DNA from 2 places in the Microbacterium sp. NPDC055665 genome. Region 2 is predicted to be linked to the other one. Evidence: predicted binding sites of a transcription regulator. Region 2 holds the regulator's gene; the other holds the start of a gene.
What was found. The regulator HrcA, encoded in region 2, represses chaperone genes, less so after heat shock. The targets are predictions, from matches to a motif close to TTNGCACTCGNNNNNNNCGAGTGCNAA.
Positions count from the first base shown of each region.

Region 1: a site for HrcA is predicted at 12,730-12,756, ahead of groES (co-chaperone GroES). Genes of this name have one in related genera too.

Region 1 is NZ_JBSHGY010000001.1:1,025,462-1,041,161, reverse strand. Features, by position in the region: gene ACWGO6_RS04940 (flagellin N-terminal helical domain-containing protein) at 1-602, opposite strand, end outside; gene ACWGO6_RS04935 (NAD-dependent epimerase/dehydratase family protein) at 687-1,661, opposite strand; gene sigJ (RNA polymerase sigma factor SigJ) at 1,753-2,676, shown strand; gene ACWGO6_RS04925 (sigma-70 family RNA polymerase sigma factor) at 2,728-3,528, opposite strand; gene flgN (flagellar export chaperone FlgN) at 3,725-4,207, shown strand; gene flgK (flagellar hook-associated protein FlgK) at 4,221-5,630, shown strand; gene ACWGO6_RS04910 (flagellin N-terminal helical domain-containing protein) at 5,643-6,524, shown strand; gene ACWGO6_RS04905 (flagellar assembly protein FliW) at 6,521-6,892, shown strand; gene tsaB (tRNA (adenosine(37)-N6)-threonylcarbamoyltransferase complex dimerization subunit type 1 TsaB) at 6,953-7,570, shown strand; gene rimI (ribosomal protein S18-alanine N-acetyltransferase) at 7,567-8,055, shown strand; gene tsaD (tRNA (adenosine(37)-N6)-threonylcarbamoyltransferase complex transferase subunit TsaD) at 8,052-9,119, shown strand; gene ACWGO6_RS04885 (hypothetical protein) at 9,116-9,604, shown strand; gene ACWGO6_RS04880 (hypothetical protein) at 9,609-10,736, shown strand; gene ACWGO6_RS04875 (hypothetical protein) at 11,010-11,456, shown strand; gene ACWGO6_RS04870 (THUMP-like domain-containing protein) at 11,479-12,678, opposite strand; gene groES (co-chaperone GroES) at 12,842-13,138, shown strand; gene rarD (EamA family transporter RarD) at 13,317-14,249, shown strand; gene ACWGO6_RS04855 (ABC transporter substrate-binding protein) at 14,394-15,647, shown strand.
Region 2 is NZ_JBSHGY010000004.1:36,445-52,144, forward strand. Features, by position in the region: gene ACWGO6_RS11830 (PhoH family protein) at 1-340, opposite strand, end outside; gene ACWGO6_RS11835 (HIT domain-containing protein) at 420-770, opposite strand; gene ACWGO6_RS11840 (16S rRNA (uracil(1498)-N(3))-methyltransferase) at 834-1,562, opposite strand; gene dnaJ (molecular chaperone DnaJ) at 1,565-2,680, opposite strand; gene hrcA (heat-inducible transcriptional repressor HrcA) at 2,718-3,749, opposite strand; gene ACWGO6_RS11855 (carboxylesterase/lipase family protein) at 3,853-5,271, shown strand; gene hemW (radical SAM family heme chaperone HemW) at 5,291-6,508, opposite strand; gene ACWGO6_RS11865 (DUF1990 family protein) at 6,508-7,161, opposite strand; gene ACWGO6_RS11870 (GIY-YIG nuclease family protein) at 7,554-7,907, shown strand; gene ACWGO6_RS11875 (DUF1990 family protein) at 8,159-8,623, opposite strand; gene lepA (translation elongation factor 4) at 8,654-10,507, opposite strand; gene ACWGO6_RS11885 (ABC transporter family substrate-binding protein) at 10,623-12,353, opposite strand; gene ACWGO6_RS11890 (ABC transporter permease) at 12,721-13,701, shown strand; gene ACWGO6_RS11895 (ABC transporter permease) at 13,703-14,620, shown strand; gene ACWGO6_RS11900 (ABC transporter ATP-binding protein) at 14,571-15,700, shown strand, end outside.

The sequences.
Region 1 (15,700 bases), on a different contig from region 2:
GAGACCGCCTGGATCTGCGTGTCGATGCCCGCGAGCGCGGTGCCGTACGTCGCTGCGTCCGTCATCGTGGCCGCGAGCGTCTTGATGTCGGCACCGAGGGTGTCGAAGTCGGTCAGGGCGACCGAGATCTGGTCCTCTGCGGCGACCGCACCCGCACCGACCTGGAACGTCAGCGTCGTGCCGCCCGAGAGCAGCTTGATGCCGTTGAAGTTCGTGCTGTCGGCGACACGGGTGAGCTCGTCACCCAGGGTGTTGATCTCCTTCTGGATCGCCTCGCGCGACTTCGCGTTGTTCGAGTCGTTCGCGCCCTGAGCGGTCAGGTCGCGCACGCGCTGCAGGATCGAGTGGACCTCGGTCAGGGCGCCTTCCGCGGTCTGGATGACCGAGATGCCGTCCTGGGCGTTGCGGGCCGCGACGTTCAGGCCGTTGACCTGCGAGCGCAGGCCCTCGGAGATCGCGAGGCCGGCGGCGTCGTCCGCTGCACGGTTGATCCGCAGGCCGCTCGACAGCTTCTCGAGCGACTTCGACAGGTCGTTCTGCGTGTTGGACAGGTTGCGGTAGGCGTTGAGCGCCGACACGTTGGTGTTGATCTGCATACCCATAAGGGTTCTCCTCCGTGAATTTCGTTGTGCGGGAGACCATCCGTGGTCTCCCGCACACACCTATCGGCGGAGGGAGCGCGGGCGTTAGCCGAGCGGGTCGAGGCTCTGCGATCTCCCGGCGCTGGAGGCGGAGAGGCCGGTGCGGAACCCTTCCCGCCAGCTCGGGTACCGGGGCGTCCACCCGAGTTCGGCTTTCGCTTTCGCGTTGGAGGAGCCGCGGGCGGTCGTCATCCACGCGACGCCGAAGTCTCCGATGAGGAAACGCGCGAGCCAGGCCGGCACGCGCATCGGGCGCTTCCTGCCCACGATGCTCGCGAGAACGGGCAGCCACTCGGCGACCGGGGCGGGCTCGTCGTCGACGATGTTGTAGACGCCCGCGTCACCCTGCGTGATCGCCGCCACCGTCGCCGCGACGGCGTCGTCGATGTGGCAGAACGACCAGACTCCGGCGCCCGAGCCGACGATGGGCACCTGGCCCTTCTGCACCGACATGAGCATCTCCCCGCCCTCGCCGAGCGACTGCCCTGGCCCGTAGAAGTTGCCGAACCGCAGCGCGAGCCCGCCCGCTTCCACCGCGGCACGCTCGGCATGGGCGATCGCGGCGAGCGTGTTGCGCGCCGTCGGTACCGGGTTCGGGTCGAGGGGGTCGGCCTCGGTCTTCACGGCCGCCCCGGTGTGTTCGTTGGGCCACCCGGTGTAGCCCTGCACCACGATGCGGCCGGTCCCGGCCTCCTTCGCGGCCGCGATCAGCGCGTCGGTGCCGAGCGTGCGCAGCCGGTTGGTGACGGCGAAGGTCTCGTCCAGCCGCTTGAGGTCGAAGCTGCCCGACAGCGCGGTGAGCTGGTGCACGAGCACGTCGGGCTTCGCGTCGAGCACCGCACGGCGGATGGATGCCGGGTCGGTGCCGTCCATGATCACCCCGCGGCCGCCCGCCGCGGCGATCCGCGCCGCGCCCGCTTCGCTGTGCGCCGTCCCTGTGACCTCGTGTCCCGCCGCGACCAGCAGCGGAACCAGCCTCGAGCCGACGGCTCCCGAACCTCCTGCGATGAAGATCTTCATGATGCGTCCTTTCTCTCTCCTCACCCCCTTCGACGAACGACGATGCCGTGGTGTGACAGCCGACGCGAAAGTCGTGTGAAAAGCTGTGCGGATGGTCGATCTCGTCGTCGAGGCCTCTCGGCTCCGCCCCCTCATGTTCTCCATCGCGTACCGCATGCTCGGCAGCGTGAGCGAGGCGGAGGATGTCGTGCAGACCGGGCTCCTGCGCATGCACGAGCGCGTTCAGGGCGGCGTCGCGATCGATCGCGTCGACGCCTTCGCGTCCACTGTCGCGACCCGGCTCTCCATCGACGTGCTCCGCTCGGCGCGTCATACCCGTGAGACATACGTCGGCCCCTGGCTGCCGGAGCCGTTGCTCGCCGACGACGCCGACCCGGCGCACCGCATCGAGCACGACGAGACGTTGTCGTTCGCCGTGCTCACGTTGCTCGAGCGGCTCGGTCCCGTCGAGCGTGCCGTGTTCGTGCTGCACGAGGCACTGGGCTACGACTACGGCGAGATCGCAGAGATGGTCGATCGCGACCCGGCGGCGTGCCGCCAGATCATGCATCGAGCGAAGCAGCGAGTGGCTGCGGGCGACGTACGGTTCCCCGTGGATTCCTCGCATGCGGCTCGGCTCGCCAGCGATTTCCTCGGGGCGCTCCGCGGCGGCGACGTCGACGGCGTCATGCGGCTCCTCGCCGCCGACGTGGTGATGACGGCCGACGGCGGCGGCAACGCGCCCGCGATCCAGCAGCCGGTGTCGGGCGACCTGGCGGTGGCCCGGTTCCTCGTCGGCCTCATGCGGCGCGGCGAGGCGCTCGGCGTCCAGGTCGAGCCGACGATCGCGAACGGCGAGCAGACGCTGCTCTTCCGTGGTCGTGATGGAGCTCTGCTCTCGGTGCTCGCCCTGCACGTCGACAACGGCGCGGTGCGTTCCCTCGCAAACCAGTTGAACCCCGACAAGCTCGGACACCTCGGGCCGGTCGGCGACCTCTTCGCCCTGCTGCGCGACGGCGTCGCGGGCGTGAGTTGAGGCGAGACTCAGCGCACCGGGTCGAGGAAAGTCAGTTGTTGTCCCTCGAGATCAGGCGGGAGCCGATTCGCGGAAGACTCCGGCGATCCGCGCGCTGGCGGCGTCGGCGATCCGCGTGAAGTACGCATCGCGCGCGCTCGCCGACACCCGTGTGGTCGTGGCGGGGGCTGCCCCCTCGGCGAAGTACCGGTCCAGGGCGTCGCGCAGCAGGCGGATGGCTTCCGACCGCTGCTGCGATACGGCGGAATGCGTCACGCCGAGCTCCTCGGCGATCTCCTTCACGGGGCGTTCTTCGAAGTAGACGCTCTGGACGATCCGGCGCATGCGCTCGGGCAGCGCGGCTACGGCCTGCTCCAGCACCTCGCGCCGTTCGCCGACCAGCGCCGATTCCTCGGGCAGCAGGACCTCGGTCGCCACATCGCGTGCGGCGGGATCTTCCAGTGTGGTGACGGTGCGGGCGGCATCGCCGAGGGCTTCGAGGACGACATCCTTCGCGACACCCATGGCCGTGGCGACCTCGGCGGCTGTCGCCGTCCTGCCGAGACCGGCGGTGAGGGTTTCGCGGACGGCGACCGTCTCTTTGATGCGCTTGCGGATGCCGCGGGATGCCCAGTCCATGGAACGCATCTCGTCGGCGAACGCACCGAGGATGCGGCGGCGTGCATAGGCGCCGAAGGGCACGCCCAGAGCCGGGTCGAAGGCGTCGGCGGCGGTCACGAGCGCGAGCGCTCCGACCGACGCCAGCTCGTCACGGGGGATATGAGTGGCTCGAGCGTGCGTTTCGGATGCGAGGTAGCCGACCAGGGGGAGGTTGCTCTCGATGAGGAGATTGCGCTCAGCGCGCGACGACATGGGGGATGATCCACCTCTCTGGATTCACTCCGGAAGCTCCAAGGAGATGAGTAGATGCACATATCACACTTGTCGCGATCTGTACATGGGGAGAACTACCCACCGCCGTTCCACATAGTAACCTTAGGGGCGCGGCAGCCGATAGTGACCTTTGGCCGCGTTAACAGGCGTGGCGATCACTGGGGAAAAGGGGATCATGGGAGCCAACGAACTATCGATACAGCTGTGGCGAGAGCGTGAACTGCTCGAGATGCTGCTCTTCAAACTAGACGAACAGCAGCTGCTGCTCGCCGCCGGACGATCCCAGTGGATCCAGTTTGCCGCCCGCGAGATCGATCAGGTTCTCGATCGCCTGCGTGGTGCAGGACTCGCGCGCACCGTCGAGGTCGCCGCGGTCGCCGAGGAGTGGGGGGCTCCAGAGGGCGCGACGATCCGAGAACTGGTCGCGCATGCGCCGGAGGGAGCCTGGCAGGAGGTGTTCGCAGACCACATGCGGGCGCTGACCAGACTCGCCGCCGAGGTCGAGCAGCTGCGCGACGCCAACACGGAGCAGCTCAGCGGAGTGCTCCGCGCCACTCAGGAGACGCTCGCCGCGCTGGGGCACGAGACGGGCGAATACACGACGAACGGTGACCGCGCACGCGACGACGCAGCGCGCATCATCGACACCGAGATGTGACCGGAAGGGGATCATGTCGACCTTCAGTGGATTGAACACCGCAGCCAGCGGACTCGCGGCCGCGCGACGCGGTATGGATGTGGTCGGGCAGAACATCGCCAACCAGAAGACAGAGGGGTACACCCGTCAGCGGGTGCAGACCTCTGCGGTCGCCGCCATCGCCCAGTCGGGCCGATTCAGCGTCGGCGCCCTCCCCGGGCACGGCGTCTCGATCGACGGCGTGGCCCGGCTCGGTGATGCGCTGCTCGATGCTCGTGTCCGCGACTCGCTCGCCGCATCGGGCTTCTGGTCCACGCGCGCGGTGGCCGCGACCACGATCGAGGCTTCGCTCGCCGAGCCCACCGAGAAGGGACTGGCGGCCCGGCTGTCGAAGTTCTGGTCCGGATGGCAGGACCTCGCGAACACGCCGGACTCCGGCGCGGCGGCGTCCACCATCCTCGAATCCGCGAAGGAGCTCGCCTCCCACATCGCCGGCGGCTACCGCACCGTGGCTTCGCAGTGGAACGATGCGCGCGCGACGGCCGAGCGCACCGTGACCCAGGTGAACGCGGCTGCGGACCAGATCGCCGTGCTCAACGGCGAGATCCGCGACGCCCTCGCCTCCGGCCGCTCGGCGAACGAGCTCATGGACCAGCGCAGCGTCCTCGCGCAGAACGTCGCCCGGATGTCCGGGGCGGCGGCCACGATCGAGAGCGACGGGTCGATGACCCTCCGCGTCGGCGGCAACGCGCTGGTCTCGGGGTCCGATTCCCGACACCTCGCGCTCACCGGTCCGGCCTCGATCGACGCGGGTCAGCGCTTCACCGTCTCGTGGGAGTCCGCCCCCGACCTCCCGGCTTCGATCGACGGCGGCGAGCTCGGTGGTTCGCTCGCCGTGCTCGCACCGGCAGCGGACGGCGGGATGCTCGCTCAGCTCGCCTCGACCTACGACGCGGTGGCGACGGCACTGGCCGGTGCGCTGAACGCGCAGCACCGCGCGGGTGTCACCTCGTCCGGCCAGCCGGGCGGAGACTTCTTCACCCTCCCGACGACCGGTTCGGCCGCGCTCGGACTGCGGGTCGCCGTGACGAGTCCGTCTGAGCTGGCGCTCGCCGCACCGGGCGCCGGTGCGCTGGATGCGACGAATGCCGATCTGATCTCGCAGATCGGGCGGAGCGCCACCTCGCCCGACGCGCTCTGGTCCGATCACGTCACGCGCTTCGGGGTGGCGACGGCCGCCGACGTGCAGCGGGCGAAGGTCTCCGATTCGGCGGCGGTCGCCGCGGTCGGGGCGCAGCAGTCCGTGGCCGCCGTCGACGGCGACGAGGAGACCATCAGTCTGCTCACCTACCAGACCGCTTACCAGGCCGCAGCCCGCGTGATGACGGCGGTGGATGAGGCGCTCGACGTCCTCATCAACCGCACGGGCCTCGTCGGACGCTGATAAAGGAGCATCGTGATCTCTCGAGTGACATCGTCATCCATGACGCAGACGGCGATGCGCCAGCTGCAGTCGAACCTCACGGAGCTGGCACGTCTGCAGGAGCAGGCGACGTCGCAGCGCGCCTTCGCCACTCCGTCCGAAGACCCGGCAGCCGCGGCAGCCGCCCTCGCCCTGCACGCCGAGCAGCGCCGCAACGACCAGTACGCGCGCAACATCGACGACGGGCTCGCGTGGGTCACGGCGGCGGATGTCGCGATCACCGCGAGCACCTCGCTGCTGAGCCGGGTCCGCGACCTCACCTCCCAGGGTGCGAACGACGGTGCACTGGACGCGACCGCCAAGGAGGCCCTGGCCGTCGAGCTCGAGGGCATCCGCAAGGAGCTCCTCACGCAGGCGAACACCCGGCTGCTCGGCCGTTCGGTGTTCGCGGGTACCTCCGACACGGCGGCGTTCGCCGCGGACTACTCGTACAGCGGCGTGGCAGGGTCCGAGGTCAGCCGTCGCGTCTCCGACGCGGCATCCGTCCGGGTCGACACCGACGGCGCCGCGGTGTTCGGCACCGGTGACGACTCGGTGTTCGCGCTGGTCGACAAGATCGTCGCCGACCTGCGCTCCGGAACGAACGTCGGTCCGCGCCTCGCGGAGATCGACGACCGACGCACGGCCATGCTCGGGGTGCAGGGTTCCGTCGGAACCCGCCAGTCTCAGATCGAACGCGCCAAGGAGGCGGCAGTGCAGAATTCCGTGTCCCTCGAATCCCGCCGCACGGCGGTCGAGGACGTCGATTCGATCGAGGTGCTGGTGCGTCTGCAGGCGCAGGAGCTCGTGTACCGCTCCGCGCTCGCCGTCAACGCCCGCGTGCTGCAGCCCTCGCTGATGGACTTCCTGCGATGACCGCCGCACTCAGCTTCCTGACGCCCCCTCCGGGGCTCGCTCCGCACGTCGACTTCGCTCTCGCGCCGGTCGACGGTGCTGACGGTCTGTTCTCGATGCGGGCCGTGGACGACGTGGACCTGCGGCTGTACCTGGTCGACCCCCGGACCGTGCTCGGCGAGTACGCGCCGATCCTCTCCGACGAGCAGGCCGAGAGCCTGGCGCTCGGCTCGGCCGATGATGCGCTGGTCCTCGTGGTAGCCCACCCCTCCGCAGAAGGCGTGAGCGTGAACCTGATGGCTCCCGTGATCGTCAATCGCAGCACAGGAGCCGCGTCGCAGGTGATCCTCGAGGATCAGGACTACCCGCTCCGCGCTCCGCTGGGCTGAGGCGGCGGCAGCGGGCGGCCCGGGCCGCTCTCACAGCGCATGCACGGCTACCCTGGAGACGTGATCCTTGCCGTCGACACCTCCCTGGGTACTGCTGTGGCCCTCATCGATGCCGACGGGGCGCGACGCGCCGAGGCGGCAGCCGTCGACCCGCTGGGCCATGCCGAGGTGATCGGCGACCTGCTCGTCGAGGCGCTCGCCGATGCCGGTCCCGGTGAGGTGACGCATGTCGTCGCGGGCATGGGCCCCGGCCCCTTCACCGGTCTCCGCATCGGCATCGCCGCGGCCCGCGCCTTCGCGCTCGGACGCGACATCCCGGTCGTCCCGGTTCCCAGCCACCTGGCTGCCGCGCTCACCGCGCTCGAGACCGAGACACAGCCGTTCGCGATCGTCACCGACGCCCGCCGTCGCGAGGTCGCGATCACGGTCTTCGACGGGCTGGATGCCGATGGGATCCCGCACGTGGTCGCCGAGACCGTCCTCGTGCGGGCGGCGGACGCCGACGCCCACCTCGAGGGTGTTCGCCGCGTCGACGTCGCGACGCTGTCGGCGGTGGACCTGGCGCGCGTCGGAGCACGCGCCCTCGCCGCCGGCCGAGTGCTCACGGGCGACGAGCCGCTGTACATGCGCCACCCCGACGTGACGGTGCCCGGCGCGCCGAAGAAGGTCGGCTCATGACCCTCCGCGACGCCACCGTGGACGACCTCGACGCGATCATGACGATCGAGGAGCGGTCCTTCCCGACCGACGCGTGGAGCCGCGAGACGATGGCGGCCGAGCTCGCGAGCCCGCACGGCCGCTACCTCGTCGACGAGCACGACGACGCGATCATCGGCTACGGCGGAGTGCGCGCCCTGCGTGGCAGTGCCGACGCCGACATCCAGACCATCGCGCTCCTCGCCGAGCACCGGGGGCAGGGTCGGGGCCGCGCGCTCCTGCGTGCCCTCCTCGCCGCCGCAGCGGAGCGGGGCGCCCGTGAGGTGTTCCTCGAGGTCAGGGCCGACAACCCCGCCGCAGAGGGGCTGTACCTCGCGGAGGGCTTCGAAGAGATCGGCCGCCGTCCCCGCTACTATCAGCCGGACGACGTGGACGCGATCGTGATGCGTCTGGAACTGCGCCGACACCCGGCGTCGCACGACACTTCCGAGGAGGCGAAGGCATGAGCGAGCCGCTGGTCCTCGGCATCGAGACGAGCTGCGACGAGACGGGCATCGGCATCGTCCGCGGGCGCACCCTGCTCTCGAACACCATCGCGTCGAGCATGGACGAGCACGCCCGCTACGGCGGCGTCGTGCCCGAAGTCGCCGCTCGAGCCCACCTCGAGGCACTGCAGCCCGCGATCGATGCGGCGCTCGCCGAGGCGGGGGTGCGTCTCGACGACCTCGATGCCGTCGCCGTCACGAGCGGTCCCGGTCTCGCCGGCGCCCTGATGGTCGGAGTGGGAGCGGCGAAGGGCCTGGCCGTCTCGATCGACAAGCCGCTGTACGCCGTCAACCATCTCGTGGGACACATCGCCGCCGACATCCTCACGGCCGATTCCGCGCCGCTCGAGTACCCGACCATCGCGCTGCTGGTCTCCGGCGGCCACACGTCCCTGCTGCACGTCCGCGACCTCACCACCGACGTCGAACTGCTCGGGGAGACGATGGACGACGCTGCCGGCGAAGCCTTCGACAAGGTCGCCCGCCTGCTGTCGCTGCCGTACCCCGGCGGCCCGGAGATCGACCGAGCGGCGGCCGACGGAGACCCGGATGCGATCCGGTTCCCGCGGGGTCTCTCCCGCGCATCGGATCTGGCGAAGCATCGGTACGACTTCTCGTTCTCGGGGCTGAAGACCGCCGTCGCGCGGTGGGTCGAGCGCTGCGAAGCCGACGGGGTCGAGGTGCCGGTGGCCGATGTGGCCGCGAGTTTCCGCGAGGCGGTCGTCGACGTGCTGGTGACCAAGGCGCTCGCGGCCTGCGCCGATCTGGGGGTGCCGCGCCTGCTCCTGGGCGGCGGGGTGATCGCGAACCGTCGGCTGCGTGAGGTCGCGCTCCGACGTGCCGCCGAGGCGGGTGTCACGGTGAGGATCCCGCCGTTGTCGCTGTGCACCGACAACGGCGCGATGATCGCCGCGCTGGCCGCCGAGCTGATCTCTTCGGGCCGCCGACCGTCGACACTGGCGTTCGGGGCGGACTCGACCCTCCCGGTCACCGAGATCCAGATCGCCGAGGCGGTGCCCGCATGAGCGATGTCTCGGGCTCGCCCGACGCGAAGACTCCCCAGGCGCCGCGGGCGCGCGTCGAACGCGCCAGTCACGAGGTCGAGCAGCATCCCGGAGCAGCGCCTCGGCTGCCGGGCGCCCGGCGCGACGGCTACACGAAACTCCCCACCGGGCCCGTCGGCATCGAGCCGGTGGTGGTGAGCGGGCCCGATATCGATGCCCCGGGCGAGGCGGAGTGGGAGCCGACGACCGGTGCCATCCCCGTCGACGACACCCGGCTCGCACCCTGGGCACTGCTCGCCGCGATCGTCGCCCTCGGGGCGTCGTTCTTCGTCGGCTGGGGGATCCCCGTCGCAGTTGTGGCGGTGATCGCGGCGATCATGTCGCTGCGTCGTCCGCTCGAGAGTCGCGCGATCGCGATGTGGGCGCTCGTGCTCGGGCTCTGCGCGACGGTGTACAGCCTGGGCTGGTTGGTCTGGGCCGGCATGCAGTTCGAGAAGCTCGGCTGAGCGGATGCTCGAGCCGGAGGAGTCGGAGGAGCTGCGCTCCCTGCAGGCACGGGCGTACGGGCGCGATTCCTCGCTGACGGCGGCCGAAGCCGAACGTCTTCGGGAGCTGGAGGACCGTCGACTCGCACCGGCAGCCGGGGCCGGACCGGACGCCGAGCACGCCGTGTCCGACCAGCGCAAGTCGGATGAGGCACCGGCCGATGACGACGCCGATGTCTCCGTCGGCGAGGGTGAGGCGGAGGATGCGGCTGTGGCGGCGTCCGCCGATGCAGCGAGCGATGACGCGGTCGATGCAACCGCATCCGCATCGTCGTCCTGGCGCTCCCTGTTCTCCCTGCTGCGCACGCGCTGGCGGCCGGTCGCCCTCGCAGCCGTCGTGGTGCTCGCGATCGGGGTGGGTGTCGGCTGGCTCGCGTTCGGCCGGTCCGGAGCCGCGGCGGTGGAGCTGACCGCCGAGCAGCAGACATGGCAGAACGAGCTCGTCGCGGCCGGTGTGTACGACCCCGGCTCGATCCGCGCGCTCGGCGTCCAAGAGGACGTGGTCATCTGGACGGCGACGAAGGATGCGAAGGAGCGCACCTGCCTGATCCTGGGCACGGGTGAGGCGACGGTTCCGTCGTGCGACCGTACCGAGGTTCTCGCCGAGACCGGGATCTACGGTTCGATCTCGGTCAAGGGCGATGGAGCTCTGCAGCGAGAGGTCAGTGCGCAGCTGCTGTTCACCGCGTCGGGCGAACCCGCAGTCGCGGTGAGCGCCTACGATTTCGACCCGACCGACAGCGGCATCACCTACGCGAACGAGGCCGAATCGGAGACAGCGGCTCGACTCGCCGAGAACGGGTTCCAGGCCGGTTCGCTCTGGGTGGTCGGCTACGACGGCGACGTGCCCATCTGGACGGCGGTGCAGATCGAGTCGCAGAATCAGTGCCTCATCTACGACGGATCGACCGATGAGGCTCCGGTCGCCTGCGCCGACCCGCAGACCATGCAGGAGCAGGCCTCGAGTCTCGTGCTCAACGTCGTCGACGCCGAGACGGGTGGCGTGACGAACTTCGAGATGAGGTCGAATCAGGGGCCCGGGTATCTGGTGATCACCCGGGAGGGAGGCACCTCCGGTGCCGGGGGCGACTGACACCGCGGAGCTCCGGGCGCTGCAACGGAAGGCCTATGGGCGAGGCGGACAGCCGACGGAGGCGGAATCCGAGCGCCTGCGCGCGCTCGAGGGCGGGGGCACCGCGCAGCCGACCGCGGATGTGGCGGACGCTCCCGACCCGATCCAGCCCCACGGCGCGCCGGAGGCGAAGGCGGAGGAGGCGGAGGAGACGCAGTCGCAGACGCAGGATGCGCAGGAGACGCGGTCGCACACGCGGGGGAGCCGCTGGTCGCCATCCAGCGGTGGGGTGGGGTGGATTCGCTCACGGCCCAGTTCCCCGAAGAGGTGCGCGACCGCGCCGAGTCGCTGTTCACGGATGGCTTCGAACTCGGTCTCTCGCTCGTCGGGACGTTCCGCAGCGCGCCGGTGTGGCTGGCGGATCGGCTCTCGGATGCGGGAGTGACGGAGCGATGCCTGATCGTGGATGCCGCCGGTCCCGTGGTGTGCAAGGGCGTCGACACCGCGGTCGCGGAGGGGCTCGGCATGGAGCTCGTGTCGGTCGACCAGGCGACGGGCGGCACAGAAGCGGTCACAGCGCTCGACCTGCGGTTCACGAGCCAGCACACGCCGTATCTGACGGTCTCGGTCGAGGCCGAGGAACTCGAGACCGAGGAACTCGAGGCCGTCGACGACCCCTACATGATTCAGGTGTCGCCGGGTGAGCAGATCGAGATCCCGGACCCGGGCGACGACGGCTGACCGCGTCCGAGCGCGGTGGCGGTCAGCTTGCGGCAGGAACCCGATCGGCGAGGATCGCCCGCCGCTGGTCGCCGATGCGCGCGAGGATCAGCGTGGCCTCCTGATCGCCGCGCAGCACGAGCTTCTTCCGGAACGTCGCAGGGTCGATGTCGACGCCGCGCTTCTTGATCTCGATGCGACCGATGCCGTGCGCCTTGAGAGCGGCGCTGATGGCCTTGGGGTTGGCGGGCAGGGTCTCGCGCACGCGGAACGACTGCACGAACGGGCTCGTCAGCGCGGCATCCGACGTGAGGTAGGCGATGTGCTCGTCGAGCATCCCGGCATCGAGGCTCCGGGCGACATCGCCGATCAGGCGGGCACGGATCACGGCGCCGTCGGGCTCATGCAAGAAGGCCCCGAGCTCGCGCACCGGCTCGTCGGCGACGTCGGCCGGTGCGGTCATCTCATGCGACCGGTCGCCCCGGATCACGAGCGCCGAGCGCCGCACGCCGTCGCGGGCGAGGGCGCCGCTCCATACGACCAGCTCGACGACGCTGCCGTCGGCGCTCACCCACTGCGCCTCGGCGTCGGCGGGAAGCGCGTCGCGGTCGTGCGCGGGGCCGAGCTTGATGCCCGTCGGCACGCGCGCGGCGACGTCGAACGCCCAGTCCAGCGAGGGGGAGTAGTCGTCGGCGGACACGCGTCGGGTCTCGCTGTGCCCGGAGGTGCGCCGCGCGGGGTCCATCCAGGTCGCGCGCCCGGCCTCCGAGTCGTCGAAGGCGTCCTCCGCCGTGCTGTGCCGCACCACCGCACCCGCTCCGAAGGGCGCGAGGTTGTAGGCCGCGATGGCGGCGGTGACCTCGTCGGCATCGACGGCGAGCACATCGAGCCCGGCTCCGGCGAACGCGAGCGCGTCGCCGCCGATCCCGCACCCGAGGTCGGCCACGGCCGTGAAACCCGCGCTGCGGATCCGCTGTGCATGTCGTGCGGCCACCCCGAGCCGTGTCGCCTGCTCGAGCCCGGCTCTGGTGAAGAGCATCCGCGCGGCGAAGGGGCCGAACTTCGCCGACGCCTTGGATCGCAGATGCGCCTGACCGACGACCGCCGACACCAGCTCGGGGGAGTGACCGGCGGCGCGCAGCCGCGACACGGCGCGCGCGACGTCGGCCGTCGACTCGACGGCCCCGACCGCATCGAGCAGTTCGAGACCGGCGGGGGTCAGCAGGGCACGCAGCTCGGACATCTTCACGCCCTCAGCCTAATTCCCGCCCGTGCCCGTGAATCGCGGCGTGCGTTGGCACTCGCATTGCATGAGTGCCAGCCCAGCGCATAGACTGGATTAGCACTCTCGGGTTGAGAGTGCGAACAAGTCTTTCGTGTCAGTGTCAAGAAAGAAGAGGTAGACCGTGTCGGTTTCCATCAAGCCGCTCGAAGACCGCATCGTCATCCAGCAGGTCGAGGCCGAGCAGACCACCGCGAGTGGCCTGGTCATCCCCGACACCGCCAAGGAGAAGCCCCAGGAGGGCGAGGTCGTGGCTGTCGGCCCCGGCCGCATCGACGACAACGGCAACCGCGTTCCGATCGACGTCGCCGTCGGCGACCGTGTCCTGTACAGCAAGTACGGCGGCACCGAGGTGAAGTTCGGCGCAGACGAGTACCTCGTCCTGTCCGCTCGCGACGTCCTGGCGGTCGTTGTCCGCTGATCTGCTGAACCCGGTTCCGTGCCTCTCGAAGAGGGCGGGCCAGGTCCCAGAAGGGGCTCGGATGCGTGTGCATCCGAGCCCCTTCTGCATCCGCCATCGGGCATCCGATTCCTGCCGATCTCCGCGGGGCGGCCGACCGGCGCACTCCGCGCCTCCACCGCGGGAATAGGGTTGTGCGGTGACCCCCGAGACGACCCGCGCCACTCAGACCGCCGGAGTCGCGTACGCCGGATCCGCCTACCTCCTCTGGGGCGTGCTCCCGCTCTACTTCCTCCTCCTCGTCCCGACCGGTCCGTGGGAGGTCGTCGCGTGGCGGGTGCTGCTGTCGTTCGTCTTCTGCCTCCTGCTGCTCACGGTCACGCGCGGCTGGGCGCCGTTCGGTGTGATCCTGCGGCAGCCGAAGCTGCTGGGGTGGACCGCGCTCGCCGGTCTGCTGATCTACGTCAACTGGCAGGTGTTCCTCATCGGAACCCTCAGCGACAACGTGGTCGAGACGAGCCTGGGCTACTTCATCAACCCGATCACGACCGTGCTGCTGGGTGTCTTCGTGTTGAAGGAGCGCATCCGCAAGCTGCAGTGGGCCGCGATCGCCATCGCCGCGATCGCGGTGGTCGTGATCGTCGTGGCCTACCGCGCCTTCCCGTGGATCGCGCTGTCGCTGACCGCGTCGTTCGGGGTGTACGGGCTCATCAAGAAGAAGATCGGCCCGGCGGTGGACGCCGTCAGCGGTCTGACCCTCGAGTCGTTCTGGCTGATCCCGATCGCCGTCGTGCAGCTCATCGTGGTCGCCTCGACCCCCGCAGGCCTCACGATGGGCGGGAACGGATGGGCCCACGCGGTGCTGCTGGCATTCGCCGGCGTCGCGACGGCGGTCCCTCTGCTGCTGTTCGCGGCGGGCACCCGGAGGATCAACCTCACGGTGATCGGGATGATCCAGTTCATCACCCCGGTGATGCAGTTCGTGATCGGTGTCGCGGTCCTGCACGAGCCCATGCCGCCCGAGCGCTGGGCCGGGTTCATCATCGTCTGGATCGCGATCGGCGTCTTCGTCGTCGACCTGCTGATCGCCGCCCGCCGAGGGCGCAGGATCGCGCAGCCCGAACTGGTGTGAACCCGCGGTTCTCCGGCCCGGAAACCCGGTGTCGGATCGTTAACGCACCGAAATACTTGCACCCCCTGTGCGCGGGCCCCACGCCCTAGTGTTAGAGCACCCGCCCGTGGTCACAATCCACGTTCAGTTACGCAAGGGAGCATCATGAACGCATTGAAGGGTTCGCGCACCGCGAAGGTCTTCGCCGGGATCGCTTTGATCAGCGCATCCGCCATCGTCATCGCCGGCTGCAGCAGCACGCCGAACGCCGAGCCGAGCGAAGGCGGTGAGAAGCCGGCCGTCGATCTGACGCTCAAGCTCGGCTCGCTGCTTCCCGCGACCGGTTCGCTCGCGTTCCTCGGTGCACCGATGGAGGCCGGCGTCCAGCTGGCCGTCAACGAGATCAACGAGGCCGACGCCGGTGTGACCATCGACCTCACCACCGCCGACGAGGGCGACCTCGACAACAAGGCGTACGAGACGTCGATCACCAACCTCCAGAACGAGGGCATCACCGCGATGGTCGGCGCCGCATCGTCGAGCGTCACCAAGCTCATCCTCGACGGCAACGCCGGAGCGGGGATCCTCACCGTCTCGCCGTCGAACACCTCGCCGGACTTCTCGGGCATCAACCCGCTGTACTTCCGCACGGCACCGAGCGACAACCTGCAGGGTGAGGTCCTCGGCAACCAGATCGCCGAAGACGGTCACAAGACCCTCGGCATCATCTACCAGAACGACCCCTACGGCACGGGCCTGTTCGAAGCCATCAAGTCGACGTTCGAGGGCACCGGTGGCGAGGTCGTCGCCGATGCATCCTTCAACCAGGGCGACGGCCAGTTCAACGCTCAGGTCTCCGAGATCGCGGCTGCCAAGCCCGACGCGGTCGCCGTCGTCTCGTACGACCAGTTCGCGACCATCGCGCCGCTGCTCGGCAACGCGGGCGTCGACACGGGCTCGCTGTACCTCGTCGACGGCAACCTGAAGGACTGGGGCACTGACGTCTCGGTCAACCTCGAGGGCTCGAAGGGTACCCGCGCCGGCGCCGAGCTGCCGCAGGACTTCCTCGACCAGCTCAACGAGGTCTGGACCGCCGACGGCAACGACCCCATCGACGCCGTGACCTACTCGGCCGAGGCGTACGACGCCGTCATCCTCATGGCGCTGTCGGCTCTGGCCGCCGGCTCCGTCGAGGGCGCTGACATGGCCGAGCAGATGGCCACCGTGTCCGGCGGCGGCGACGAGGGCGAGAAGTGCACCACGTACGCCGAGTGCGCCGACATCATCAACGGCGGCGGCACGGCGGACTACGACGGCCTCTCCGGTGAGATCACGTTCGACGAGAACAACGACCCGAAGGGCGCCGCCATCGGCGTCTACGAGTTCGGCGCCGACAACACCACCACGCGCCTCAAGTAAGCGCACAGACGAGGCCCCGGATGCTCGGCATCCGGGGCCTTCGTCGTCCCCGG
Region 2 (15,700 bases):
TGTTCTCCTCGATCGCGTCGACGTACTCCTTCTGCCCGAGGGTCTTCGGACGGATCACCTTGCCGCGCGTGGTCAGGATCGCCTCGCCCAGGACCTCGCTCGGCCGCGGACCGCCCTCCTGGCGCAGCATGCGGGCAGAGCTGGAGACGTCGCTCGGAGCCAGATCATGGCCGGCTCTCGTCATGGCGAGCAGTTCTTCGACGAGGGCCTTCGCCTTCGCGACCGCATCCGCGTCGCCGCCGAGGGTGATCTCGTTGCCGCGCACGAGCACCTGCACATCGCGGTGCTCCTTCTCGAGCATCCGCAGCAGCCGGTCCTGCGGTCCGAGCAGCTGCACCATGGCGACGCCGTCGGCGTAGATCTTCTCGACCGCCTCGGGCGGTCGACCGCCCAGACTGCGCTCCTGCGGTTCGTTGTTGTCAGGCACCGACACTCTTCTCGGTCAATCCCCCGGCCAGCACATGCGCGTGGACGTGGAAAACGGTCTGTCCGGCGTTCGCGCCGGTGTTGAAGACGAGACGGAAGTCGCCGTCTTCCGTGTGCTCGGCGGCCAGCTTCCCGGCGAACGCCACCATCTCGGCCAGCAGCGACGGATCCCCCGCGGCGAGTTCTGTGACGTCGCGGTACTCCGCGGTCTTCGGGACCACGAGGAGATGCACCGGCGCCTGCGGGGCGATGTCCCGCAGCGCGAACAGGCGATCGGTCTCGCCGAGGATCTCGGCCGGGATCTCCCCGTTCAGAATGCGCGTGAAGATCGAGGGTTCCGTCATGCCCTCAAGTCTACTGATCACCGCGCCCGTGGCGCCCTGGGGCCTCGACGGCCGGAACCGGGATCACCAGCGGCCGAGCGCCACCGACAGCACGGCGATCGCCGCCGGGCCCGCCGTGGACGTCCGCAGCACCGTGTCGCCCAGGAGCACGCGTTCTGCCCCCGCCGCCGTCAGCCAGTCGAGCTCCTCCTCGGCGATCCCGCCTTCCGGCCCCACGACCAGAACGAGATCACGACCGTCAGCCTCGATCTCGGAGAGACGCACGGAGGCCGTCGGATCGAGCAGCAGCATCCGCTGCGAAGCCGCCCGTTCGGCGAGCTGCTTCGTCGAGACGGGGGCGGTGACCTCGGGCACCCAGGCCCGATGGGCCTGCTTCGCGGCCTCGCGCACGATGGTCGCCCAGCGCTCGCGCCCCTTCACCGCCTTCGGACCCTCCCACCGCGACACGCTGCGACTCGCCTGCCACGGCACGATCTCGTCGACCCCGAGCTCGCACGCCGCCTGCACGGCCAGCTCATCGCGGTCGCCCTTCGCGAGCGCCTGGACCAGGACGACCCGCGGGCTCGGAGCCGGATGCTCGACGCGGTCGGAGATACGCACCTCGACGCGGCTCGGAGACACCTCTTCGGCCGCACCGGTCAGCCACACACCCGCGCCGTCGCCGACCGTGACCGCCTCGCCGACGCGCAGCCGCCGCACGACGGCCGCATGCTTCGCCTCCGCGCCCGTCAGCGACACGAGATCGCCGACTCCGGCACCCGCCGAGGACTCCACGAGGAAGTGCAGTGCCATGATCAGTGGCTGCGGAAACGGTCGCGGAGCTTCGAGAAGAGTCCTGGCTGGAACTGCGCGAGCTGCGGATCCGGTGCCTTGGCCTTCTTCGCGAAGTCCTCGATCAGCGCGCGCTGCGCGGAGTCGAGCTTGGTCGGTGTCAGCACCTGCACGCCCACGCGGAGGTCCCCGCGCTGGGTGCCGCGGAGCGGGGTGATGCCCCTCCCCTTGATGGTCAGGACGTCCCCGGACTGCACGCCGGAACGGATCTCGAGATCGACCTCGCCGTCGAGTCCCTGGATCGTGGTCTCGGTGCCGAGGATCGCGTCGGTCATCGACACCTCGAGCGTGGCCAGCAGGTCGTCGCCCTCCCGACTGAAGGCGGGGTGGGCGTTGACCGTGACCTCGACGTACAGGTCGCCGTTGGGGCCGCCCGCCTTGCCGACCTCTCCCGAGCCGGGCAGCTGGAGGCGCAGACCGGTCTCGACGCCGGCAGGGATGTCGAGCGAGACCGTGCGACGCGAACGCACGCGACCCTGGCCGCCGCAGGTGCCGCACGGGAACGGGATGGTGGTGCCGTAGCCCTCGCAGGTGCCGCAGGGCTGGGAGGTGACGACGTTGCCGAGCAGGCTGCGCACCTGGCGCTGCACATGGCCGGAGCCGCCGCAGATGTCGCAGGTGACCGGGGAGGTCCCCTCCTGGCAGCAGGAGCCGTTGCACGTCTCGCAAAGCACCGCGGTGTCGACGTCGATGTCGCGGTGCGCACCGAACACGACGTCGCCGAGGTCGAGCGTGACACGGACGAGCGCGTCCTGGCCGCGCTCCCTGCGCGAGCGGGGTCGCGCCCCGCGACCGCCGCCCTGGGACGCGCCGAAGAACGTCTCGAAGATGTCGCCGAAACCGCCGAATCCGCCGAAGTTGCCGGCAGCGCCGTCTCCCCCGCCCATGTCATAGCGGCGCCGTGACTCGTCGTCGCTCAGCACGTCGTACGCGTGCGTGACGAGCTTGAACTTCTCCGCCGCATCCTCACCGGGATTCACGTCCGGGTGCAGCTGTCGCGCGAGGCGTCGATACGCCTTCTTGATCTCGTCGGTGGAAGCGTCTCGGGACACCCCGAGAACCTCATAGTGGTCCGCCACAATCGCCTTTCTGCGTGTGTCTTCCGGCGCGACCGCGTCAGCGGCCGGCCTCGTCTTCGTCGAGCATCCGCGACAGGTAGCGGGCGACGGCCCGCGCCGCAGCGAGGTTGCTCGGGTAGTCCATCCGCGTCGGCCCCATCACGCCGACGCGCGCGGTGCCGCTGGGTGCGGCGTAGTTGCTGGCGACGATAGATGCCTCGCCCAGACCGAACGGCGCATTCTCGGTGCCGATGCTGGCGGCGAGCCCGTGCTCGTCGGTCACCATCTCGCTCATCAGCCGCAGCAGCGTCACCTGCTCCTCGATGGCCTCGAGGAGCGGATGGATGCTGCCGCGGAAGTCCTGCTCACGGCGGGCCAGCGTGGCCGCTCCCGCCATCACCAGACGCTCCTGTCGGAACCCGCCGAGCTCATCCATGACGACGCTCGCGATCGCGCGCAGCACGAGGTCTTTCGGAGCGTCTTCCGCGGCCAGCAGGGTCTGGAGCCGGTCGGAGGCCTCGCCGATGCCGTGGCCGGTGATCAAGGCGGCCATGCGCGCACGCAGCACCGCCATCTCGGCCTCGTCGATGGCCTCCGGCAAAAGCGCCACGCGTTGCGACACACCGCCGGCGTCCGTCACCAGCACGATGAGGAGTCGATTGGGCGCCAGTGCGACCAGCTCGACGTGCGTGACATGAGCCCGTGCGAACGACGGGTACTGCGCGAGCGCGACCTGACCGGTGAGCTGCGTCAGCACCCGCACGGTGCGCACCATCAGATCGTCGAGGTCGGCGGGCTCACCGAGGAACGATTCGATCGCCGAGCGCTGGGCCGACGAGAGCGGCCGCAACTGCGCCAGGTGATTCACGAAGACGCGGTAGCCCTTGTCGGTCGGCACCCGACCGGACGAGGTGTGCGGAGCCGTGATGAGCTCCTCATCCTCGAGCAGCGCCATGTCGTTGCGGATCGTCGCCGCCGAGACGCCGAAGGAGTGCCGGTCGACGATGGAGCGGCTGCCGACGGGCTCGTGGGTCTCGACGTAGTCCTGCACGATCGCGCGGAGAACCTGGAGTCCTCGCTCTGTGACCATCGCCCTTCCCTTCCGCTGGCACTCGGACGTTCAGAGTGCCAATCCTACCCCGTGCAGCTCCGGATTCTCCGTACCGCGGACACCCGACCCTAGGATGACGCTCATGACCTCCTCGCCTCAGACCACGCTGTCGACCGGCGCCGTGCGCGGTTCCGAAGAGGAGGGGGTCGCCCGTTTCCTCGGCATCCCCTATGCCGCACCGCCGTTCGGGGAGAACAGGTTCCGAGCGCCACAGCCGGCACGCGCGTGGGAGGGCATCCGGGAGGCGACGCAGTTCGGCCCCACTGCGCCACAGCTCCCGTATGCCGGCGCGATCGGCGAGCTCCTCGGCTCGGTGCGCATCGACGGCGACGACATCCTCACGGCCAACGTCTGGGCGCCGATCGGGGCTTCGGCGGCACCGGTGCTTCTGTGGATCCACGGCGGCGCGCTGGAGCGCGGCACCGCCGCTCTGCCCCTCTACGACGGCACGGTGTTCGCGAAGGCGGGGATCGTCTTCGTCTCGATCAACTACCGTCTGGGATCGGAGGGATTCTCGGTGCTCGAGGATGCGCCGAGGAACCTGGGCCTGCGCGATGCCGCCGCGGGGTTGGCGTGGGTGCATCGCGAGATCTCCGCCTTCGGCGGCGATCCGGCGCAGATCACCGCGATGGGAGAATCCGCCGGCGGGGCGATCGTCGCCGGGCTTCTCGCGCGAGAGGATTCCCGCGCGCCGATCCATCGCGCCATCATCGAATCCGGGCCGCTCGCTGCGCAACCGGTGAAGAAGGCGGGCCGGGTGACCGCGCAGCTCGCGAAGAGACTCGGGGTCCGCGCCGACCGCGCCGCGTTCGCCGAGGTCTCGCCCGAACAGCTGCTCGCTGCCAGGAAGGCGCAGTCCGCCGGATCCTCTCCGCTGGGTGGAGCTCCCGGCTTCCAGTTCGCCATCGACCCGGAGAGCCTGCCCCGCTCTCCGCACGAGGTGCTCGGCGAGATCGACACACCGATCCTGATCGGCAGCAACACCGACGAGTACCGCCTGTGGTTCCCACCCGAAGCACTGGCCGGGATCGGCGAGCTGAAGCTGCAGGCCGCGCGGATCCTCTCCCGCATCCCACGACGTGCGGTGCGCGCGTACCGTGCGGCCTTCCCCGGAGCGAGCACGGGCGAGGTGTTCGGGCAGCTCGTCACGGACATACTGCTGCGGGCGCCGTTGAGCCGCCTGGCAGCCGCACGGCCGGATCTCACCCACGTGTACGAGTTCGCGTGGCCGAGCCCGGTTCGCGATCTGCGCGCCGCGCACGCACTGGAGCTCGGGTTCGTGTTCGATCGCCTCACGGACGACGAGACGGTGCGGTTGGCGGGCCCCGGCGCGCCGCAGGCGCTCGCGGACGAGATGAACGCGGCCTGGATCGGATTCGTCACGAACGGCGACCCGGGCTGGCCGGTGTACGGCTCCGGCCGACAGACGCGGATCTTCGATGCCACGAGTGCGACGCTGCCACAGCGCCGAACGACGGGGATGGATCTGCTCCCGGGCTGAACCGCCCCCGATCAGGGGGTCAGTCGGTGAGCTCCCGCACCACGGCATCCGCGAGAAGTCGACCGCGCAGCGTGAGCTGGACACGGCCCCGGATGGCGGCGGACGGGTCCACGAGCCCGTCGGCGATCAGCCCGGCGACGCGACTCCGGTTCGCGGCGGGCACCTCGTCAACCGCGATCCCCTCACGGATGCGGCTCAGCAGCAGGATGCGCTCCAGCGTCCGCGACTCGGCGTCCGGCCGTTCCGTTCCTGCTGCGGGCGACTCGGATGCCGCGAGCCGCTGTGCGTACGCCGCGGGGTGCTTCACGTTCCACCAGCGCAGCCCGGCGACGTGGCTGTGCGCACCGGGGCCGAAGCCCCACCAGTCGCTCCCCCGCCAGTATGCGAGATTGTGTCGCGAGCGCTGCTCGGGCGTACGCGCCCAGTTGCTGACCTCGTACCAGTCGAAGCCACCCGCCGCGAGACGCGCATCGGCGAGCTCGTACATGTCGGCCTGCAGATCGTCATCGGGGGTCGGAACCTCTCCGCGGCGGATCTGGCGGGCGAGCTTCGTCCCGTCCTCGATGATCAGGGCGTACGCGGAGATGTGGTCGGATTCGAGCGCGAGAGCCGCGTCGAGCGAGGCCTCCCAATCCGCGAGCGACTCCCCCGGCGCCCCATAGATCAGATCGACGCTGACGGCGAGACCGGCGTCCTTCGCCGCAGCGACCGCGGTGGTCACGTTCTCAGGCCGATGTGTGCGGTCGAGGGAGGCGAGCACGTGCGGCACGGCCGACTGCATGCCGACCGACATCCGCGTGACACCGGCGGCGGCCAGCGTGCGCGCGACCGCGGGCGTCACCGTATCGGGATTCGCCTCGACGGTGACCTCCGCGCCCTCCGCCAATCCGAAGGCTGAGGTCGCAGCCTCCAGCATCCGAGCGAGGTCGCCGGCCGGCAGCAGCGTGGGCGTCCCTCCGCCGAAGAAGACGGTGTCCATCGGCCGTAGCGCTCCCGCGTCGGCCAGCACCCGGCGGGCGAGGTCGATCTCGGAGACCAGCGTCGATGCGTAGTCCTCCTGCTTGGCGCCGCGGAGCTCGGTCGAGGTGTACGTGTTGAAGTCGCAGTAGCCGCAGCGCACCGTGCAGAACGGGATGTGCAGGTAGGCCGAGAACGGCACGCTCGTGTCGACGGGAAGGTCGTCGGGCAGATGCCCGTCCGCCGGCGCAGGGTCTCCCAGAGGAAGCGGTCCCGCCATCACAGGGGGGTCGCGTACAGCGGCGAGATCGCGCGGAGGTAGCGCGCGAAGAGCTCACGACGGCGGCGTTTGACGAGCGCAGGCACCAGCCGGTACGCGAGCGCATGGGGAGCGTCGAACGCGCGGACGGTGAACCAGACCTCGTCGTTGTCTTCCCGCCAGTCGACGTCGAACGACTCTTCGCCGCGGACGACCGATCCGCCGACCGTGCCGAGGACGAAGCCGATGCGGCGGGTCTCCTCGGTCACGGAGATCACGCGAAGCTCCGCGTCTGCACGCATGCTTCCGACGCGCCCACGCAGATGAAGCGTCATCCCCGCGCCCACGTACGGCATTCCCTCCGCGTCGTAGCGAGGCTCGACGTCGCGCTTGCTCGGCGCGATCGGGTTGCCCTCGGCGTCGAAGCTCACCCCCGCATAGGCGGGACCCGGCGCTGGCCGCACGTCTTCGACGGAGAGTCCGGCCGCGCGCTGAGCCGTCCAGGACAGGAGCGCGTCACCGGCGGTCTGGAAGCGCTCGAGGCCGCTGCCGATCCGCCAGGATTCCTCCGCCGGGATGCTGCGCTCCGGCGGGTACTGCATCAGATCGGGCGCGTGGGTCGCACCCACGGCCGCATAGTCCACCGTGTCGTCTCGGAAAGTCCCGCGCCGCATGAGTTCCAGCCTACTTCCCGTTACCTGGGCGAACACCCCCACGCGCCGCACGGCGACACATCCCGGGTACCGAGCCCGTCGCCCCTGGGTCCCTGAGCCCGTCACCCCTGGGTCCCTGAGCCTGTCGCCCCTGGGTCCCTGAGCCTGTCACCCCTGGGTCCCTGAGCCTGTCGAAGGGCCGCCCTAGGGCCCCTGAGCCTGTCACCCCTGGGTCCCTGAGCCTGTCGAAGGGCCGCCCCTGGGCCCCTGAGCCTGTCACCCTGGGTCCCTGAGCCTGTCGAAGGGCCGCCCCTGGGCCCCTGAGCCTGTCACCCTGGGTCCCTGAGCCTGTCGAAGGGCCACGGTTATCCACACCCGGTCGTGGGCGATCTCGGTGCGCGCGACCATGGATCATGGCGTGGACATACATCCTCAGGTGCACTGACGACAGCTTCTATACGGGAAGCACCAACGGCGATCTGGAAGCGCGCGTCTGGGAGCACAACAACGACGATCAGTTCGCCGCAGAGTTCACGCGACGAAGGCGACCTGTCGTGCTCGTGTACGCAGAGCATTTCGAGACGGTCGATGCGGCGTTCTTCCGGGAGAAACAACTCCAGGGATGGAGTCGCCGCAAGAAGCTGGCCCTCATCGAGAACCGTGGGCATGACTTACCAGCCCTGTCGAGGTCAACCGGAGTCGGGACTCTTCGACACGCTCAGCGGCACGGGGAGACGGAGACTCAGCACCCCAGGGACGCGACCTGACGCTTCGACAAGCTCAGCGACCCAGGCAGGGGGAAGTTCAGCGACCCAGGCAGGGGGAAGTTCAGCGACCCAGGCAGGGGGAAGCTCAGCGACCCAGCCAGGGGGAAGCTCAGCGAACCAGGCAGGGGGAAGCTCAGCGAACCAGGAGGGGGAAGCTCAGCGAACCAGGAGGGGGAAGCTCAGCGAACCAGGCAGGGGGAAGCTCAGCAAACCAGGCAGGGGGAAGCTCAGCGACCCAGGGAGGGAGAAGCTCAGCGCCCCAGGGAGGGGGAAGCGGCGGCTGCATCCCGGACGATCTGCACGTAGCGCGCGTGGGTCGCCCGCTGCACCATGCGCAGCGCCGGGCCGAGCAGACTCCAGAACCAGGTCGACGGAGACGAGATGGATCGCGCAGTGAACACGCCGTTCTCATCGATCCGAAACGACTCCTCTCCGTAGATCGGATGCCCAGGACGCGTCTCGTACCCGAACCCGCTCTCATCCGCCCAGACGATCCTCACCGGCTCGACGAAGCGCACGCCGAAGAGACGCTTCGCGAGCGTGCCCTCGAGCCCAGGCGCGGGTGCAGTGTCAGGCACCTCGAACCCAGCGCGGCGCTTGAACTCCCACGAACTCACCAGCGCGGCGACGGCATCGCGTGCCGCCGGGTCGACCACGGTCGAGTGCTCGGAGATCCGCATCCCATCAGGCGCAGTCGCGATTGGATGACGTGTCATCCCGCGCTCGTACACCGGCAGCGGCACGCGCTACTTCTTGTCCTTGCCCTCGACGTCACCCGACAGCGCGGCGATGAACGCCTCCTGGGGGACCTCGACGCGACCGACCATCTTCATGCGCTTCTTGCCCTCCTTCTGCTTCTCGAGGAGCTTGCGCTTGCGGGTGATGTCACCGCCGTAGCACTTGGCGAGCACGTCCTTGCGGATCGCGCGGATCGTCTCACGGGCGATGATGCGCGCACCGATCGCGGCCTGGATCGGAACCTCGAACTGCTGGCGAGGGATGAGCTTGCGCAGCCGCTCGGCCATCATCGTGCCGTAGGCGTATGCCTTGTCACGGTGGACGATCGAGCTGAACGCGTCGACCTTCTCGCCCTGGAGCAGGATGTCGACCTTCACCAGGTCGGCCTCCTGCTGTCCGGAGGGCTCGTAGTCGAGCGAGGCATACCCCTGCGTCTTCGACTTCAGCTGGTCAAAGAAGTCGAACACGATTTCGCCGAGCGGCATGTTGTAGCGCAGCTCGACGCGCTCCTCCGAGAAGTACTCCATGCCGAGCAGCGTTCCGCGGCGGGACTGGCACAGCTCCATGACGGTGCCGACGTAGTCCTTGGGAAGCAGGATCGCCGCCTTCACCATCGGCTCCGAGACCGAGCCGATGCGTCCGTCCGGATACTCGCTCGGGTTGGTCACGGTGACGGTCTCGCCGGTGTCACTCGTGAGGACCTCGTAGATCACGCTGGGCGCGGTCGTGATGAGGTCGAGATCGAACTCACGCGCGAGCCGCTCGGTGATGATCTCGAGGTGCAGGAGCCCGAGGAAGCCGCAGCGGAAGCCGAACCCGAGCGCCACCGACGTCTCGGGTTCGTACACGAGCGACGCGTCCGAGAGCTTCAGTTTGTCGAGTGCCTCACGCAGCTCCGCGTAGTCGCTGCCGTCGATCGGGTACAGACCCGAGAACACCATCGGCTTCGGGTCGGTGTAGCCGGGCAGGGCATCGGAGGCGGGCTTGCGTGATGTGGTGATCGTGTCGCCGACCTTCGACTGGCGCACGTCCTTCACGCCCGTGATCAGGTAGCCGACCTCGCCCACGCCGAGTCCCTTGGTCGGGGTCGGCTCCGGGCTCGACACACCGACCTCGAGCGCTTCGTGATTCGCTCCGGTCGACATCATCTGGATGCGCTCGCGGGGCGAGAGGCTGCCGTCCACCATGCGCACATAGGTGACCACACCGCGGTAGGCGTCGTAGACCGAGTCGAAGATCATCGCGCGCGCCGGCGCATCCGCATCGCCCTTCGGGGCGGGGATCTCCTGCACGAGCCGGTCGAGCAGCTCCTCGACACCGACCCCGGTCTTTCCCGAGACGCGGAGGACGTCTTCCGGCTTGCCGCCGATGAGGGAGGCGAGTTCCTTCGCGTACTTCTCGGGGTCGGCGGCCGGGAGGTCGATCTTGTTCAGCACCGGGATGATGTGGAGGTCGTTCTCCAGCGCCAGGTAGAGGTTCGCCAGCGTCTGGGCCTCGATGCCCTGCGCCGCATCCACGAGCAGGATCGCGCCTTCGCAGGCCGCGAGCGAGCGCGAGACCTCATAGGTGAAGTCGACGTGGCCAGGGGTGTCGATCATGTTCAGGGCGACGGTCTGGCCGTCGAGTTCCCACGGCATCCGCACGGCCTGGCTCTTGATGGTGATGCCGCGCTCGCGCTCGATGTCCATCCGGTCCAGGTACTGCGCCCGCATGTCACGATCCGAGACGACACCGGTGATCTGGAGCATCCGGTCGGCGAGGGTGGACTTGCCGTGGTCGATGTGGGCGATGATGCAGAAATTGCGGATCTGCGCAGCCGGCGTCGAGGCAGGCTGAAGAGGTGTGAGAGCGCGTGGGGACATGTCCCCTCGATTCTACGGTCAGGCGGCGGCAAACCCCGATTCGCGTGATGCTCCGCCGGGAAAGCACACTGGGCGGCCCCCGAGGGGACCGCCCAGTGTGTGGTGCGAACGGGGCTTACTTGGCCCAGCCCACGTTCTGCCAGAAGTTCGTGCCGGTGGTCGACTCGAACTGCGAAGGACCGTAGTTCACGAGACCGTCGGCGATCGCGTACTGGTTCGGACGTGCCGCCAGCGGGATCGTCACGGCTTCGCTCATGATGATCTTGTCGATCTCCTTGGCGATCTCGAGACGTGCCTCGGGGTCGAGCTCAGCGTTGGCTTCCGTCCAGAGACCATCCAGACGCTCATCCGCGACGCCGGGGAAGTTCTGACCCGAGTCGGCCGGGCTGAAGATCGACTCCGTCGAGGAGATCGGGAACGGCGTACCCTGCCACGCGAAGATCGTCGCCTCGAAGTCACGCGTCTCGGTCGTGATGTACTTCGTGAAGAAGTCTGCCGACGGGACGGTGTCGATCTTGACGTCGAAGCCCGCCTTGGCGGCCATCGGCTGGATCTGCTGCGAGAGGATCGCCGAGTTCGGGGTCTCCGAGGGGATCACGAGGCGAACGGTCAGCTTGGTGCCGTCCTTCTCGCGGATGCCCTTGTCACCCTCGACCCAGCCCGCGTCTTCCAGCTGCTTCTTGGCGGCGTCGACGTCGAACGCGATGTCCGCGCTGTCGTCTTCGTAGCCGTTCTGACCGTTGAGGAAGATGAGGTTGTTGAGGACCTCGGGCTCGACGCCCAGCGGCTCGATGACGGCCTGAGCCATGATCTGACGGTCGAGCGACTTCGCGAAGGCCTGACGGACGGCGACGTCCTCGAACACGCCGGCGGTGCCGTTGAGCGTGACGTGGCTGTACGTGACGCCCTTCGAGTTCAGGATCTCGGAGTCGGAGCGTGCCTTCGCGGACTCGAGCGTGTCGACGCTGGAGTTGATCGGGATCGCGTCGAACTCCTTGTTGGCGAACGCCTGGCCGACCGTCGAGCGGTCCGTGGCCTTGTAGTTGATCGTGTCGAGCTTCGGCTTGTCGCCCCACCACGTGGGGTTCGGCTCGAACGTGATCGTCTTGCCGGTCGCGTCGAACTTGCTCACGATGAACGGACCGCCGGAGACGTAGGTCGAGCCGTCGGCAGCGAACGGACCGTTCGCCCATGCCGTGTTGAAGCTCTCCGGGGTCGCCGTGAGCCAGCGGGGGTAGATCGTGCCGGTGCCGAGGATGGAAGGCCAGTCGGCGTTCTTGTTCGCGAACGTGATCAGCACATCCTGGTCGTTCTCGCCGGCCTCGATCGAGGCGACGTCCGACCAGACGTTGGTGGAGGTCGGGGCGAACGCCTCGTTCTTGCCGTTGAGGGCGTTGAACTGGCCCTGGAAGTCCTGAACACCGATGGGGGTGCCATCGGACCAGACGGCGTCAGGGTTGACCTTGACCTCGACGACCTGGGGGTCCTCGCTCTTCAGCTCGACCGACGTGGCGAAGTTCGGGTCGGCTTCCCAGCTGCCGTCCTCCTTGATGACCACGAAGCCGGGGGTGAACAGGCTCGAGATCGTGTTGTCGTCGACGGTGCCGGCATCGAGGTTGTAGAGGTTCCAGTTGGCCGGCGTCTCGTCGAGCGGCAGGTTCAGCGTGCCGCCGTCCTTGATGGCGTCGCGGTCAGCGGCGACCCAGCCGGTCGCGGGAAGCGCCTCCGGCGAGGAACCGCCGTCGCCGTCTCCTCCGCCGTTCGTAGCGGGCGCGCACGCAGAGAGCGCCAGCGCGACGCCGGCGATTCCGGCGAGGGCCGCCCATTTCTTGGAGTTCGACTTCATCGATCTCCCCCTTCTATCGTTTCGTGCAGACTGCACAGGACTCGTCCGAACCGGAGACCGAAGACAGCGACCGGCTATGGAGCAACATCATCGATGATCGCCCCGTACACCGGCATGTCAGGCCCGTGTTGTCCGGATCGTTACCTAGTTGTCGTTCAAACCGCATCGTCGTGCGGGGTGAAACGGGGTCGCGCCGTGGCTGACATCGCGTCGCGTCGGCCCGACCGCCGTGAACATGGCAACATGGGGAGCCTGCCGGCGATCGAAGGGGATATGCCGGCGTTTTGGAAAGACGGTCTCGGGTGCCTAGAGTAGCGAGGCCGCAACAGATGTCGGCTGCGCGGCGATCCCGCGCCGAAGGAGCTCCATGATCGGATTCATCGCCAAGCGTTTGGTGAACTATCTCATCCTCACCGTCATCGCCACCCTGGCCGGCTACGCACTCGTCTCCACCACTCTTCAGCCGGCGGCACGGTTCCTCGGCAAGAATCCCCCCGTCCCGCAGTCCAGCATCGACGCGGCGCTCGACAAGATGGGCGTCAACCCCGACGTCTCCCTGCTGCAGCGCATGTGGGACTGGCTCGTGCAGTTCGTCACCACCGGCTCCCTGGGGATCTCCACTCGCAGCACCGAGGTGACGGCCGACATCATCGAACGTGCCGGCACGAGCCTCCGACTTCTCATCATCGGCACCATTCTCGGAGCGGTCTTCGGAATTCTGCTCGGCGTGTGGGGGGCCATCCGGCAGTACCGCGCGAGCGATCAGATCATCACCTACGCGTCGTTCACGGTGCTCGCGACCCCGATCTTCGTGATCGCGGTGCTCCTCATGATCGGCGCGACCTGGGTCAACAACGCGTCCGGTCAGCAGCTCATCAACTTCACCGGCGAGTACAGCGTCGGGGTCACCGGGTTCTGGCCCGTCATAGGCGATCGAATAGCGCATCTGCTGCTGCCCACGATCGCGCTCACCGTGACCGCGGCGGCCTCCTACTCCCGGTACCAGCGCAGCGCCATGCTCGACGTGCTCTCCTCGGACTTCATCCGTACGGCACGCGCGAAGGGGCGGACCCGCGGATCCGCCATCATGCGTCACGGCGTGCGCGTCGCGCTGATCCCCATGTCGACCTTCTTCGCCTATTCGTTCGGCACCATCCTGGCGGGCGCGGCCGTGACGGAGAAGATCTTCAGCTGGCACGGCATGGGCGAATATCTCATCGACTCCGTGTCGAACAACGACATCAACGCCGCGACAGGCTCGATCCTGTTCGCCGCGATCCTGGTGCTCATCGCGGGCACGCTGGCCGACGTCCTCTACGCGGCCCTCGACCCCCGAGTGAGGATGTGACATGACGCTCGATCCCACACAGCTCGACGCTCCGCCGCTCGAGCCGGAGAACGAGGAGTCTCCGTCGATCCCCCGGTGGCGGCTGATCCTGGTCCGCACTTTCTCGACCAAGCGCGCCTGGATCGGCGCCGGCGTGCTCGTGCTGATGTTCCTGCTCGCCTACGTCGGCCCGCTGCTCTACCCGTGGTCCGCGACCGATCAGGACTACCTGTCGTTCAACAAGGGTCCGAGCCTCGACCACTGGTTCGGCACCGACACGATCGGCCAGGACATCTTCGCCCAGTCGATGGCCGGCCTGCAGAAGTCCCTGCTCATCGGCCTCATCGTCGGACCGGTCACGGCCATCATCGCCGGGCTCGTCGGCGCGATCGCCGGGTATGTCGGCGGGGCATGGGACCGGGTGATCGTCTGGATCATCGACCTGCTCCTCGTGCTGCCGAGCTTCTACATCCTGGTCCTGCTGAGCCCCCTGTTCAAAGACCTGGCCTGGGTCGCGCTCGTCGTGTTCCTCCCCCTCTTCGGCTGGATGGTGCTCGCGAGGGTCATCCGCGGTCAGACCATGTCGCTGCGCGAGCGCGACTACGTCAAGGCGGCGCGCTTCATGGGCGTCGGCGGTTTCACGATCATCCGCCGGCACATCATCCCCAACGTGGCTTCGCTCCTGATCATCGACGCGACGCTGGGTGTCGGCGCCGCGATCCTCGCCGAGACCACGCTGAGCTACTTCGGCTTCGGCATCCAGCCGCCCGACGTGTCGCTCGGCACGCTGCTCGCTGCGGGAAGCGCCGCGGCGACCACCCGTCCCTGGCTCTTCATCCCGCCGGCGATCATCCTCGTCGCCACCGTGCTCGCGTCGAGTCTGCTCGGAGATGCCCTGCGTGACGCCGTCGACCCGACCTCGGAGAACAACCGTGCCTGAACCCCTGCTTCGCGTCCGCGACCTCAACGTCACCTTCGAGACGAAGGCCCGCACCGTCCACGCGGTGCGCGGCGTCAACTACGAGGTCAACCGGGGAGAGTTCCTGGCGATCGTCGGCGAGTCCGGTTCGGGCAAGTCCGTGTCGTCGATGGCGGTCATGGGCCTTCTCCCGAGTACCGCCCAGGTATCCGGCTCGATCACGTATGACGGCACCGAGCTCCTGGGCTCCACCGACCGGCAGCTGTCGAAGATGCGCGGCTCCGACATCGCGATGATCTTCCAGGACCCGCTCTCGGCGCTGACGCCGGTCTACACGATCGGCCAGCAGATCATCGAGGGCCTCAAGCTGCACCAGCCGGGACTCAGCACCCAGGCGCTGGAGGCCCGCGCGGTCGAGCTGCTCGACATCGTGGGCATCCCGGAGCCCCGCCGACGCGTGAAGTCGTTCCCGCACGAGTTCTCGGGCGGCATGCGCCAGCGTGCGATGATCGCCATCGCGATCGCCAACGACCCGAAGCTGATCATCGCCGATGAGCCGACGACCGCGCTCGACGTCACCATCCAGGCGCAGATCCTCGACGTGCTCCAGACCGCCAAGGAGATCACCGGCGCCGCCGTGGTGCTCATCACACACGATCTCGGCGTCGTGGCCGGCAACGCGGACCGCGTGGCCGTCATGTACGCGGGCAGGATCGTCGAGACCGCCCCCGTGGACGACCTGTTCGCCCGCCCGGCCATGCCGTACACGATCGGTCTCCTGCGGTCGATGCCGAACATGGTCGACCAGCGGTCGGCGCGGCTGGTACCGCTCGAGGGCCGTCCGCCGCTGCTCACCGAGATCCCCACCGGCTGCCCGTTCGCCGATCGCTGCCCCGCGGTGATCTCGGCGTGCCACGACATCGAACCGGACCTGGTTCCGGTTGCCCCGATGCAGGCCGCGGCGTGCATCCGCGCGACCGAGATCGTCGACGGCCGCCTCCCCCGCGACGAGGTCTTCTCCCCGCCGGCGCCTGCGGAAGAGGTCGTGCGCGAGGTCGAGACCCGCGGCACCGTGCTCAAGGTCGAAGACCTCAAGCGGCA